Regions from separate parts of the Guptibacillus hwajinpoensis genome, predicted to be linked through region 4. Evidence: riboswitches for the same ligand, from Rfam matches in the RefSeq annotation. Region 4 holds a riboswitch; each other region holds the start of a gene.

Region 1 (3,141 bases), 1.5 Mb from region 4:
TGAAATGAGGGCTGGCATGGCTTCTGGAAGGAGCACCTTAAAAACAATCTCCCCATTTGAGGCCCCCATGGATTGAGAGGCTTCAATAACACCTTTGTCTACCTCTCTTAACGCAATTTCAACCATTCTTGCGTAGAACGGAGCCGCACCAGCAATCAGGGCTGGTAAAGCAGCATTTGCACCAAGCATCGTACCAATAATATATACCGATAGAGGAATGAGCAAGATGATTAGAATAATAAAGGGAATCGATCGAAACAGGTTAACAATTCCAGCTATTACGCTATTGATGTACTTATTTTCCCAGATGTTACCTCGTGCCGTTAAAAATAATAGTAGACCGAGTAAAATACCCAGAATAAATGTAGCAATTACAGAGATTGCCGTCATGTAGACTGTTTGAAGGGTTGCCTCCCACATATTCTCCCAATAAACGTTCGGAAATAAAGATTCAGCCATTCGTAATCACCTCCGCTTCGACTCCCTGGCTGCGTACATATCGAAGAGCTTCATCTATGACAGCCTGCTCACCCTTCAGGAAGACAGAAAGCTTTCCGTAAGGACCATCCTGAGTATGAGAAATTTTCCCTTGAATAATATTCACTTCGATCTCATACCTCCGAACCAATTCAGTCACGAGCGGTGAGCCTGTCTTTCCTTTCAGGAACGTAAACTGAACAAGTTCTCCAGCGGCATCCTCCGCCAGATGTGCAATCGATTCCTTCATTTCCTCTGGTTCACTTAGTTGATTTACGAAGTCTTTCGTAATGGGTTCCTGTGGATGATGAAACACTTCTAGTACTGATCCTTCTTCCACTACACGCCCACTCTCCATGACTGCAACTCGATGGCAGATCTTCCGAATGACGTGCATTTCATGTGTAATCAAAACGATAGTTAATCCCAGTTTTTGATTGATCTCAGTTAACAACTCTAGAATACTGTCGGTTGTCTTAGGATCAAGTGCTGAGGTTGCCTCGTCACAAAGGAGAACTTTTGGATTATTCGCAAGCGCCCTCGCAATCCCTACACGCTGCTTTTGTCCCCCACTCAATTGAGATGGGTAAGCATTCTCTCTTCCTTCTAACCCTACAAGTTTAATTAGTTCTTCTACTCGCTTACTGCGCTTTTCCTTTCCAACCCCTGAGATTTCAAGCGGGAAAGCAATGTTTTCGCGCACCGTGCGTGACCAGAGAATGTTAAAATGCTGAAAGATCATCCCTATATCTTGTCTAGCTGATCGAAGCTCTTTTTCTTTTAAAGATGACAAGTTATTTCCAGCTACTGTAACAGTACCTTCAGTTGGTCTCTCAAGAAGATTAAGCATTCGTATAAGTGTGCTCTTACCTGCACCACTGTATCCAATCACACCGAATATTTCGCCTTTTTTTATTGAAAGATTCACGTCCTTAACTGCCTCAACCTTTCCTGATTTAGCGAAGAACGTTTTCTTGATACTTTTTAGCTCAATCACATGTCTCACATCCTTTATACATTTACAGGTAGTAACCAGGCTAGATTGATTCCTATTGCCTATCATACCCCGGGTACGACTTAACAAATATGTTTCTATAAAAAATGCCTTCCTGCAGTGAGCAGAAAGGCATGTCATAAACGATGTCTTCCTCTCATTTCTCAAAGCATATGCTTTGCAGGAATTGGCACCTTTTCAAACAAGTTGTTCGACGGTTGCCGGGCTTCATAGGGCCAGTCCCTCCACCTCTCTGAATAAGAGATATAAAATTGAAATTACTTTACTCTGGTTAAGTGCTAAATTGAATTCTAGCATGGTACTTTATGAGTGTCAATTACTGAGCAAAAAGTCACAATAATCAAAAAATGTTCCAAAATGAAAACCATCAGCTAATTTTTCTGATGGTTTTTGCACGCTGTGCAAGGAGTTTATATGAGGGAAGCTTATCAATATCTGCGTTACCGCCACTAATAACTGATCCAATCTTCTCGCCATTAATTCTTCCTGATTTGAAAAGAACAGCAGCAAGTGAAGCAGCACCAGCACCTTCTACAAGGGTTTTATGTCTCTCGAGCATAAATAGAATGGCGGTTGCAATTTCCTCTTCTGACACAGTTAACATATCATCAACGAGATGATCAATAATCGGATACGTTAGTTTCCCGGGTTCTTTAACAGAAATGCCGTCTGCAATCGACTTTACCGATTGTAGCACTTTCGGCCCGGCACCTTTATAACGATTCCATGTAGCAGATGCTTCAGCTGCCTGAACTCCGATGATCTTAACGTGGGGGAAATATGATTTCATTGCGAGTGCCATACCAGCTAGTAGGCCACCGCCTCCTACCGGGACAAGAATCACGTCCAGATCGGGGCATTGCTGCATCATTTCAAGCGCTACTGTTCCCTGACCTGCCATAACGTCAGGATCGTCAAACGCATGGACGAAGGTGGCTCCACGCTCTTTCTGCTCGCACTGTGCCCCTGCAAAGGCTTCGTTGTAAGAATCCCCTTCGAGAACAATTTCTGCACCATAAGAGCGGGTAGCCTCGATTTTACTGATAGGTGTTTGTGCAGGCATAAATATTTTAGATTTGATCCCTCGTTCATTTGCAGCGAGGGCTACTCCCTGTGCATGATTTCCAGCAGAAGCTGCAACAATGCCACGAGCAGCTTCAAGGTCCGTGAGTCTTGATACTTTGTTGTAAGCACCTCGGAGCTTAAAGGATCCCGTGCGCTGCAGGTTCTCCATTTTCAAGAACACATCTTTATTTGTTCGATCATTTAATGTTTTAGACTGCTGAAGCGGTGTTCGATGGACCGCCTGGAGCAGATTCTCCATTGCACTTACAACGTCAACGCCATATTTCTCCTGATAATTCCCAAGATCATTCACTCTCCCACATATTGTTTTTCTTCATATTGACTGATTTTCTCTTCAAGTGACAGTGTACGAGATACTTCATCCCAACCGTTTAAGAGCATTTCTTTCCAGTAAGGATCGATTTCAAATGAAGCCGAAAGTCCATTTCCATCACTGACTTGCTGTTGCTCTAGCTGAACACTGAGCTGGTACCCATTTTTCGACTTCGAAAAAAGTTCTGTGATCGTTTCCTGAGGAAGCGCAATCGGAAGGATTCCGTTTTTCACACAGTTATTATAGAAAA
Region 2 (3,141 bases), 780 kb from region 4:
CTTTTCACATCCCGTTTTATCGCAAATTCGGATTCGAAGTGCTTAGTAGTTGGAAAAAGCTCAAATTAAATAAGGAAGATTTTAACACGTTACCTCAAGTAGGCGGAAAAGTACGTAGAATTGCTCTTACAAATGTGTATGAAACACTTAATCCAGTGTACGAAGAATTTGCTCAACGCTTCAATGGCATGCTTGTGCGCACTGAAAGCTGGTGGAAGGAACGGGTTTATTCAGAAGGGTTTTTATTTGCTGGCTATACGAATGAAGAAGGGAATATAACTGGGTATGTGTATTATCAAGTGAAAGATCGTTCCCTTGAAGTGGAGGAATTTGTCTGTCTGGATGGGGAAGCGAGAAGAGGTCTATGGAACTATCTGTGTCAGCATGATTCCATGATTGAAGGTGGAACGATTCTAACGCACGAAGGAGATCCATTTCCTTTCATACTTTCGAATCCAAAAGTGAAAACAAATGTTGAGCCATATTTTATGGCACGAATTATCGACGTTGAAGCCTTTCTACAACTCTATCCATTCGAATTGAATGAGGGTGAATCTCTGTTTCTACATATTATTGATGAACAGGCTGAATGGAACAATGGTAGTTTTCAAATTCATTCTGACGGTGTAAAGATGTTTAAAGGGGATAATACTAATGCCTCCTGCAAGCATCCACCAAAACGTGGACTTCGCTGTAATATTAGTACACTCACGGCTATTCTGACTGGATACCAGAACCCTGCATTTCTATATGAAGCTGGTTTACTTCAAGGGCCTAAGAAGGACGTTGAGGTGTTGAAGGGGATTTTGTCGAAGAGAGAAACAAATTTTATGGATTTCTTTTAAATGGAGAAATTTAGACCATCGCAATGAGTGTTTAGGTATGAATTAGGTAACTTGCCAATGCAATCCATGGTTCGACATACAATTCATGTCTTCTTAATTACTATACAATGAATGAGTGAGATACCTGATTAAAATGGTCGTTCGCATTAATCTGGCAATACCTTGACAAATAGTTAATAAATTGATATTTTTGTTAAAATATAATTTCTTATCCAGAGAGGTGGAGGGACTGGCCCTTTGAAACCTCAGCAACAGGTCCATCGGATACTGTGCTAACTCCAGCGGGTGATAAACCTGATAGATGAGAGCCTTCGGTTTTATTTTGTCAGTAACGCACTCTTTTAGAGTGCGTTTTTTGGGTTTTCTGGATGGAAGAAAAGGAGTATGAAATGGAAGAGAAGCAGGAATTTCAAAGGAAAATGAAGTCACGACATGTCGTGATGCTATCGCTTGGTGGAGTTATTGGGACCGGTCTATTCTTAAGTTCTGGATACACGATCCAACAGGCTGGTCCAGTCGGCACGATTCTCTCCTATTTAGTAGGGGCGCTTGTTGTTTACCTTGTCATGCTATGTTTAGGGGAGCTTTCTGTACATATGCCAGAAACAGGCGCTTTCCATAGTTATGCAGCTAAGTACATCGGAGGAGGTACCGGGTATACGGTGGCGTGGTTATATTGGCTAACCTGGACAGTAGCTCTCGGTTCCGAATTTACTGCCGCCGGGATGCTGATGCAGCGGTGGTTTCCATTCATCAGTGTGTGGATGTGGAGTGGATTGTTCGCCGCATTAATCTTTGTGATTAATGTGCTTACCGTTAAATTTTTCGCAGAAACAGAATTCTGGTTCTCCCTCATTAAGGTATTAGCAATTATCCTCTTTATTATTTTAGGGGGAGCAGCAATTTTTGGTTTTATCCCGATGGAATCAGGTACACACACATCGGTTTTCTCCAATTTTACGAATGAAGGTATTTTTCCAAATGGTGCATTTGCCATAGTTATGACCATGTTAGCGGTGAATTTTGCTTTCTCTGGAACAGAATTAATCGGTATCGCAGCTGGAGAAACAGCAGATCCAGAAAAAACAATTCCGAAAGCTATTCGTACTACGGTGTTTCGATTAATTATTTTCTTTGTCGGTTCGATCTTCGTCTTATCAGCTCTTCTTCCAGCTTCAGATGCTGGCGTATTAGAAAGCCCGTTTGTGGCTGTTCTTGAACGGATTGGTGTTCCATTTGCAGCCGATATTATGAACTTCGTTATTTTAACAGCGATCTTATCTGCTGCAAATTCCGGGTTGTATGCTTCTTCAAGAATGCTCTGGTCGCTCGCAGATAAGCGAACGATATCACCGTTTTTCTCCAGGCTAAATAAACAGGGTGTCCCGCTAAATGCCGTGATGTTTAGTATGTTAGGCGGGGTGCTAGCTCTCTTATCTAGCGTGATTGCGCCAGATACAGTCTATGTTGTACTCGTTTCGATTTCGGGTCTTGCGGTGGTAGTGGTGTGGATGAGCATTTGTGCGTCACAATTTCTCTTTCGGAAACAATTTATAAGAGAAGGGTATTCGGTAAAAGACCTGGGATATCGGACTCCATTATATCCTCTCGTCCCTGTGCTTGCTTTTCTGCTCTGTCTCGCTTCGTTGATCGGGATCGCTTTTGACCCTACACAGAGAATTGCCCTGTATTGTGGCTTTCCTTTTATTGCTTTTTGTTATGGGAGCTATTATCTAACTAAATCTATGAAGAGAAAGGGAGTCAATTATGTTACTGAAAAACGATCCTATTGAAGGCATTTTGCGTGATTACTCGATTATGATATTAGATGGTGCGCTTGCAACAGAGCTGGAACATTATGGATGTGATTTAAATGATCCTCTCTGGTCAGCACGGGTATTACTTGAGAACCCTGAATTAATCTATCAAGTTCATCTAGATTATTTCCATGCTGGAGCGGACTGTGCAATAACCGCTAGCTACCAGGCAACAATAGATGGGCTTAAAGCACGTGGTTTAAACGAGCAGGAATCGATCGAGTTAATTAAGAAAACAGTAGTGCTAGCAAGAAAAGCGCGTGATGATTTCTGGGAGCAGAATGAGCAATTGACCAGGCCTAAACCTCTTGTTGCTGCATCAGTAGGACCTTATGGAGCATTTCTTTCAGACGGCTCAGAGTATAGAGGGGATTATGGCGTTTCTGACGATACATTAGCTCATTTTCACCGTTCAAGAATAAAAGCATTAATTGACGCAGGAGCTGATCTGTTAGCATTTGAAACAATTCCCTCTCTTC
Region 3 (3,141 bases), 1.7 Mb from region 4:
AAAAAAGCCTTCGGATGGAGCATGATTATCCGTTTTACCAAACACTAAAAAATCAGGAGGATTGCCCCCTGATTTCAATGATTATGTGTCTATTTTCTAGACGTTATATACATGTTAATGTGAATAAATTACTTCCAAACTTCTTTGGCAATATCCAATACATGACATACTTTTTCCCATTGTTGGTCTTCAGTCAGTAAGTTACCTTCTTCTGTGGAAGCAAAACCGCATTGCGGACTTAAACAAAGCTGATCTAACGGCACATATCTTGAAGCTTCTGCAATTCGTGCTTTCACTTTTTCCGGGTCCTCTAATTCACCAAATTTCGAAGTGATCAAACCTAAAACAATTGATAGGTCCGAGCGGTAGACATGGCGGAGCGGTTCAAAACCACCAGAACGCTCATCATCAAACTCAAGGAAAAGCCCATCGACATTCAAACCACCGAAGATGGTTTCGGAAATTTCTTCATAACTGCCACTCGTCATAAAGGTCGACTTAAAGTTCCCACGGCAAATATGCATGGTTACGAGCATATCGTCAGGTCTATTGGCTATTGATTTGTTGATCGCCCGGGCACACAACTTTGCAACCTTTTCGGGGTTCTTTCCTTTCGCTTCAATTGATGCTCTTCCTTCCTCGGAAAAGAAAGTAGCCCATGATGTATCATCAATTTGCAGGTAACGGCATCCTTCATTGTATAGCGCCTGAATGACCCCCTGGTAAGCAACAATCAAGTCGTCTATAAATGCTTCGTCACTATCGTAAAGCCCCTTATCGATCTCTCCTCTAAAGAAAAGCATATTAGGGCTTGGAATTGTGAATTTCGCAACCGCATCCCCTGCAATACTTTTAAGGAATTTAAAATGCTCAATCATGTAATGATCGCTGAATCCAACTTTATCGGTTACTTTAATACCATGCGCTTTTGTCACAACACCATCGAATTGGAGACCTTTTTCGGTTTCAAAACCTTCCACACCATCCAAACCTTCAAGGAAGTCAAAATGCCACCAACTACGTCGGAAGTCACCGTCCGTTACTGCTTTAAGCCCGACTGCTTTTTGCTTTTCCACTAATTTAACAATTTCTTCGTCTTCGATTTCCCGCAATTCCTGGTCCGTAATTTCACCCTTTGCCTTCTGTAAGCGTGCCTGCTTCAAACGTTCCGGCCGTAAAAAACTCCCTACATGGTCTCCTTTAAATGGAGCTTTTGATACTCTTTGTTCTACTGATTTCGTCAATCTAAATTCCTTCTTTCTTTAAACTTTATTGTTATTTTCTGCATGAATATTTAGATTTGGTTTACAAAAACAAAACCCCCTTCTAATAAGAAGAGGGTTATTTTTGTATAACAAATTTCTCTTCTTATCTTCAAGCCAATGCTTCTGGAATTAGCACAGTACTTTAAAAGTCTGCTGCTAAGGTTTCAACGGGCCAGTCCCTCCACCTTTCTTGATAAGAAAGTTATCTATTAAATTGTTTTGTTAAATAATTAGTATACAGGAGTAATGTAAAAATTCAAGAGAATAAGAATATTTGTTTTTCTACGGTCCGCATTGTATGTTTCGATTATGAAAAAATACACCTTCTGTCATTCCATTAATATCTCACGAATATCCTCTTCCGTTAATGTTGCTGAAGCTTTTTCTTCTGAATCAATAATGTCTGCAATGAGCTCTCTCTTTTTCTCTTGAAGCTCATTCATCTTCTCTTCAATTGTGCCTTGAGCTACTAACTTAATTACCTTTACAACCTTCTCTTGACCAATGCGGTGCGTTCGATCTGCTGCTTGCTCTTCGACTGCAGGATTCCACCAGAGATCATATAAGATCACCGTATCTGCACCTGTTAAGTTAAGGCCAGTCCCCCCTGCTTTTAAGGAAATAAGAAACAGATCACGCTCACCCTCGTTAAATCGATTACAGGTTTGTACTCGCTCCTCGGCAGGCGTTTCTCCATCTAGATAGAAATAGGTTTGACCTCGGACTGTCAGCTCTCTACCTATGTGCTTAAGCATTTTAGTAAATTGGGAGAAGATCAAAACTCTTCTACCAGACAGTCTTGATTCCTCAATGATTTGAAGCAGCTGCTCATATTTTGCTGAGCTTCCCTTGTATCCTTCTACAAATAGAGCAGGGTGACAACAAATTTGTCGCAACCGCGTCAAACCTGCTAATATTTTTATCCGATTTTTTCGAATGGTATCCCTGTCGAGGTGCTTCAGTGTATCCGTTCGTAGCTTTGCTAAATAGGCTGCATAGAGCTTCTTTTGTTCAGGTAAAAGCTCGGTTAACTCAAGGGACTCCATTTTTTTAGGTAACTCCGCAAGTACATCTTCTTTCATTCTACGAAGTAAAAAGGGTCGAACCCTTCGAGCAATGGTTTTCCTTGTAAGATAGCTATAATCTTTCAACCCCTGGAATAGCTGTGGAAAAATGACATGATAGATTGACCAGAGCTCTTCAATTGAATTTTCCACGGGTGTCCCTGTCAGTCCGAAACGGTGATTTGCCTCGATCCTTTTAACCGTTCTAGCAGTCTGTGTCGTTGGATTCTTGAACGCCTGAGCCTCATCAAAAAACACCGTGTGAAACGATTGATTCTCATACCATTTAATGTCTCTCCGAAGTAGCGGATAGGATGTGATGACGACGTCCATTTCTGCGCTATTCTTTTGTATCTTTTCTCGATTCGATTGATTTCCGTCTATGACAACCGCTCGGATATCAGGAGCAAATTTCCTTATTTCATGCAGCCAATTATAGGTGAGAGATGACGGGCAAACGATGATAACAGGGAGCTTACGTTCTCGAATGATTGATAGCTCGGATACAATATAAGTGATGCTTTGCAGTGTTTTACCAAGTCCCATATCATCAGCTAGAACGCCACTGAATCCATAGCTAGCTAGTGTTTTCATCCATTTGTATCCGCGTTTTTGATAGTCACGCAGGATGTGATCTAACTTCTCTGGCACCTCAAAATCCAATTTTCCCGGATGAAGGAGTTGATCTAAGAACTGTCGAAAAGAATCCTCTACCGTAAAAAGCTCACTCGTATCAATAGAATCAAGAAGATGAAGGCTTTTGGTAACCGGTATATTTAAACTCGCCTCCAAATCTTCATCCTGTGCCGGGA
Region 4 (3,141 bases):
ATACCACCTGCATTGCAGTGAGTGAGAATTGTGTCTCCGTCTTTCAAGAGCTTAAGGCCATGCTCACCGATGCGCTGGCAAATTAACTCATCCTCCCGATGGATCGTAACTGCTTCATTTCGGATAGCTTCTTTCATTTTCACGACTGATGTTTCAGTGAGTCCGGCTCGTAATACCCGATCAATGGCCCAGAAAAGGTTCACAGCGGTAGGACGAGCTGAAGCAAGGTAATTTCGCTGCTTCGTTAATTCGGTTTTAAAGGTTGAAGGTGATTCGGATTGAAACTGCTGACTCCAGAGAACTAGACCGTATGCAGCTGCAATTCCAATAGCAGGAGCGCCACGAACGGCAAGTGCTGCAATGCTGTTCCAGACATCTTCAATCGCTGCTTGTTTAATAAACACTTCTGTATGTGGCAGCTGGCGCTGATCGAGTAGTAAAAGGTGATCGCCTTTCCATTCGATCGGTGAGACGTTCGTCATTTATAACTCCCCCTTGATGAACGTGATGTAATCTTGAATAGATGTAATGTCGTTTCTTCTCAGAACAAGCTGCTTACCAAGTCGAAGTGCCTGCTTTTCAACAGATAGCTTTACGCCGATATCCTTAATGCGATCAATATCTTCAACGTGTGCCAGTCCAATTGTTCTACGAATGATTTTACAGCCAGCAAACCCGACACTATCAACAAGAATCGATTGAAGCAGCCCATCGAGGTAGTGCTCAGAATAGCGATTCTCAGAAACAAGATGTACACTCCAGAGATCGCGGAAAGTTGATTCGAAGGTGCTCCAGACTTCATCGATGACATTGAAAAGGAACGCTTCATACTTGTCTTTTTCCTCCTCAGTTCTGTGTCCTTTCTGAGAGAGAATACTGAGTGCAATGTTCGCAATAAATGCTCCCACATCAAATCCAGCTGGACCATAGAACGCAAATTCAGGATCAATAACTTTTGTCGAGCTCTCTGTGACAAAGATGCTTCCGGTATGCAGATCACCGTGGAGAAGTGCTTCGCCTTTTGTTAGAAAAGCATGTTTAAGCGCAGCAATTTCTTTCAAAAGCACATCGTCGTTCCAGAGGGCTTCTACATCTGTTCTTATCGGTTCAGAAAAACTGTTGCTCTCAGCATTATAAAATGGATCTGTAAAAACGAGAGTTTCAGTAATCCCACATAAATCAGGATTGATAAATTTTTTAGCAAGCTCTTTCTTACGGGCTGGACCAAGACCGTAGTCTGAGGTGAAGAAGAGTGTATGTGCAAGATATGTACCAACGTCTCTCGCAAGCTTTGGATAGACCTGTCCGTCAATTAGTCCTTTTCTGAGGATGGTATGGCTGGATAAATCCTGCATAACGGTTGCAGCCTTTTCGGTGTCATGCAAGTAGACAACAGGAGCAAGTTCAGGAACAAGCGAGTAAGCTTGCTTAAGTGCTTCACTTTCGATGCGAGAACGATCAAGCGTAAGCGGCCAGGATTCACCAACGACCTTTGCGTATGGCAATGCCTGTTTCACAATCCAGGCATCACCTGTTTTCCGCTTCTGGACATGAAAAACATAATTTAAATTTCCATCCCCAATCTCCTTTACATTGACAGTGGTCGAGCCATCTAGTATACCGTGCTGTTCCAAAAAGTGAACGACCGATTCCTCCGTAAAAGGCGTATATCCTGTCGTACTACTTGTCATTGTAAATCCCCCTCAAATAAATGAATTCTTAGTATCTATTAAGCAATAAAAAAAGCCTCTTTCCGAAGAAAGAGGCTAGAAGACATAGAAGCTTCGTAGCTCTTATCTTCCAGAACAAAAATCATTCTGTTGGAAGTAGCACCGTGCCATTCAGATCAGTAAAGCGAATTGATCAAAATAGAAGGTCGGTTGCTGGGCGTCATAGGGCCAAATCCCTCAGCCTGCTCTTGATAAGAGAAAGTTATGAATTTTATAATTTTTTGTGCTTGAGATGTATCTTACAGAGAATTCCCAAGGGTTGTCAACATTATTTCGAAAATTCGTTATAAATATCCGGGCGGCGATCTTCAAATACGGGAATTCGAGTCCGAATTGAAGATATTTCTTTTTCATCAATCGATCCCACTAAAATGGTTTCTTCCGTTCCTCCTTCAGCTAGTACAGTTCCCCATGGATCGATGATGAGGGAATGACCGCCAAATACATTGTCTGGATCTGAACCAACTCGATTACAGGCGATAACGTAACACTGATTTTCAATGGCACGGCTAATTAACAGCGCGCGCCAGTGGTCTGTTCGCTGTTCTGGCCATTCTGCAGGAACGAATAGAACCTGCGCACCTTCAACGGCATGAAGGTGAAGCCACTCTGGAAAGCGAATATCATAACAGATGAATCCAGCACATGGAAGGTTTTCAAGTGTGAAGTGACTTTTCGTATTTCCTGAAACAAGATACTTTTCTTCGTTCATCAGTCTAAAAAGGTGAGCTTTACTATATTCGTGCACAAGCTGACCATCTCGATCAAAGACAAGCATCGTATTGGTAACCTCTTTCTCATGACGTTTTGCGATAGAGCCACCAACAATACTAACGGAATGTTTGTTTGCGAGATTCGAAAGAAATTTAATTGATTTCGTTGCGTCAACGTCGCCAATTTCATCAAGTCTTGATAAATCGTAGCCAGTAGACCATAATTCAGGCAACACGATAATATCTGGCTGTTGACTCGCAGCTTCAGAAACGAGCTGTTCAACCTTCTCGAAATTCTTTTCAGGATCACCAAAAGCAATATCAAATTGCAACAGGGTAAGCTTTTTCATTGAATCTTCCTCCTCAAGCTTTTAGAAAATTTACTTTACATGATTGTGTATCCAAGATAACATAACTTACTAGAATTTCACGAAAATTTTAACAGGATGTGATTGACTTTGAAACACTTTGAACCATCAGAAGCACTTAAGCGGCTACCAGAACAATTTTTTGCAAAGCTTGCCGGGAAGGTAAATCATTATGTTGAAGCGGGGTATGACATTATTAACCTTGGTCAGGGGAACCCGGATCAGCCAACTCCTCAGCATATTATCGAATCACTACAAAAAGCTGCTGAAAAGCCCGCTTATCACAAATATCCACCCTTTCGTGGACAGCCTTTTTTGAAAAAGGCTGCA

Evidence for each region. A riboswitch is a leader RNA that binds a small molecule or an ion and turns the genes downstream of it on or off. The one in region 4 is predicted to bind S-adenosylmethionine.
Region 1: it holds a riboswitch for S-adenosylmethionine, as region 4 does, so the genes downstream of both, ABFG93_RS15640 (methionine ABC transporter ATP-binding protein) here and mtnK (S-methyl-5-thioribose kinase) in region 4, are expected to answer to the same signal.
Region 2: it holds a riboswitch for S-adenosylmethionine, as region 4 does, so the genes downstream of both, mmuP (S-methylmethionine permease) here and mtnK (S-methyl-5-thioribose kinase) in region 4, are expected to answer to the same signal.
Region 3: it holds a riboswitch for S-adenosylmethionine, as region 4 does, so the genes downstream of both, ABFG93_RS16580 (5-methyltetrahydropteroyltriglutamate--homocysteine S-methyltransferase) here and mtnK (S-methyl-5-thioribose kinase) in region 4, are expected to answer to the same signal.

What each region holds. Positions count from the first base shown of each region.
Region 1 covers NZ_CP156674.1:3,019,873-3,023,013, reverse strand. The annotation lists gene ABFG93_RS15645 (methionine ABC transporter permease) at 1-459, opposite strand, end outside; gene ABFG93_RS15640 (methionine ABC transporter ATP-binding protein) at 452-1,474, opposite strand; SAM riboswitch class I at 1,626-1,735, opposite strand; gene ilvA (threonine ammonia-lyase) at 1,860-2,870, opposite strand; gene leuD (3-isopropylmalate dehydratase small subunit) at 2,867-3,141, opposite strand, start outside.
Region 2 covers NZ_CP156674.1:2,302,851-2,305,991, forward strand. The annotation lists gene ABFG93_RS12080 (GNAT family N-acetyltransferase) at 1-845, shown strand, start outside; SAM riboswitch class I at 1,051-1,153, shown strand; gene mmuP (S-methylmethionine permease) at 1,235-2,638, shown strand; gene mmuM (homocysteine S-methyltransferase) at 2,613-3,141, shown strand, end outside.
Region 3 covers NZ_CP156674.1:3,210,418-3,213,558, reverse strand. The annotation lists gene ABFG93_RS16580 (5-methyltetrahydropteroyltriglutamate--homocysteine S-methyltransferase) at 129-1,244, opposite strand; SAM riboswitch class I at 1,366-1,465, opposite strand; gene ABFG93_RS16575 (SNF2 helicase associated domain-containing protein) at 1,595-3,141, opposite strand, start outside.
Region 4 covers NZ_CP156674.1:1,518,139-1,521,279, reverse strand. The annotation lists gene mtnA (S-methyl-5-thioribose-1-phosphate isomerase) at 1-482, opposite strand, end outside; gene mtnK (S-methyl-5-thioribose kinase) at 483-1,691, opposite strand; SAM riboswitch class I at 1,791-1,928, opposite strand; gene ABFG93_RS07720 (carbon-nitrogen family hydrolase) at 1,999-2,793, opposite strand; gene ABFG93_RS07715 (pyridoxal phosphate-dependent aminotransferase) at 2,902-3,141, shown strand, end outside.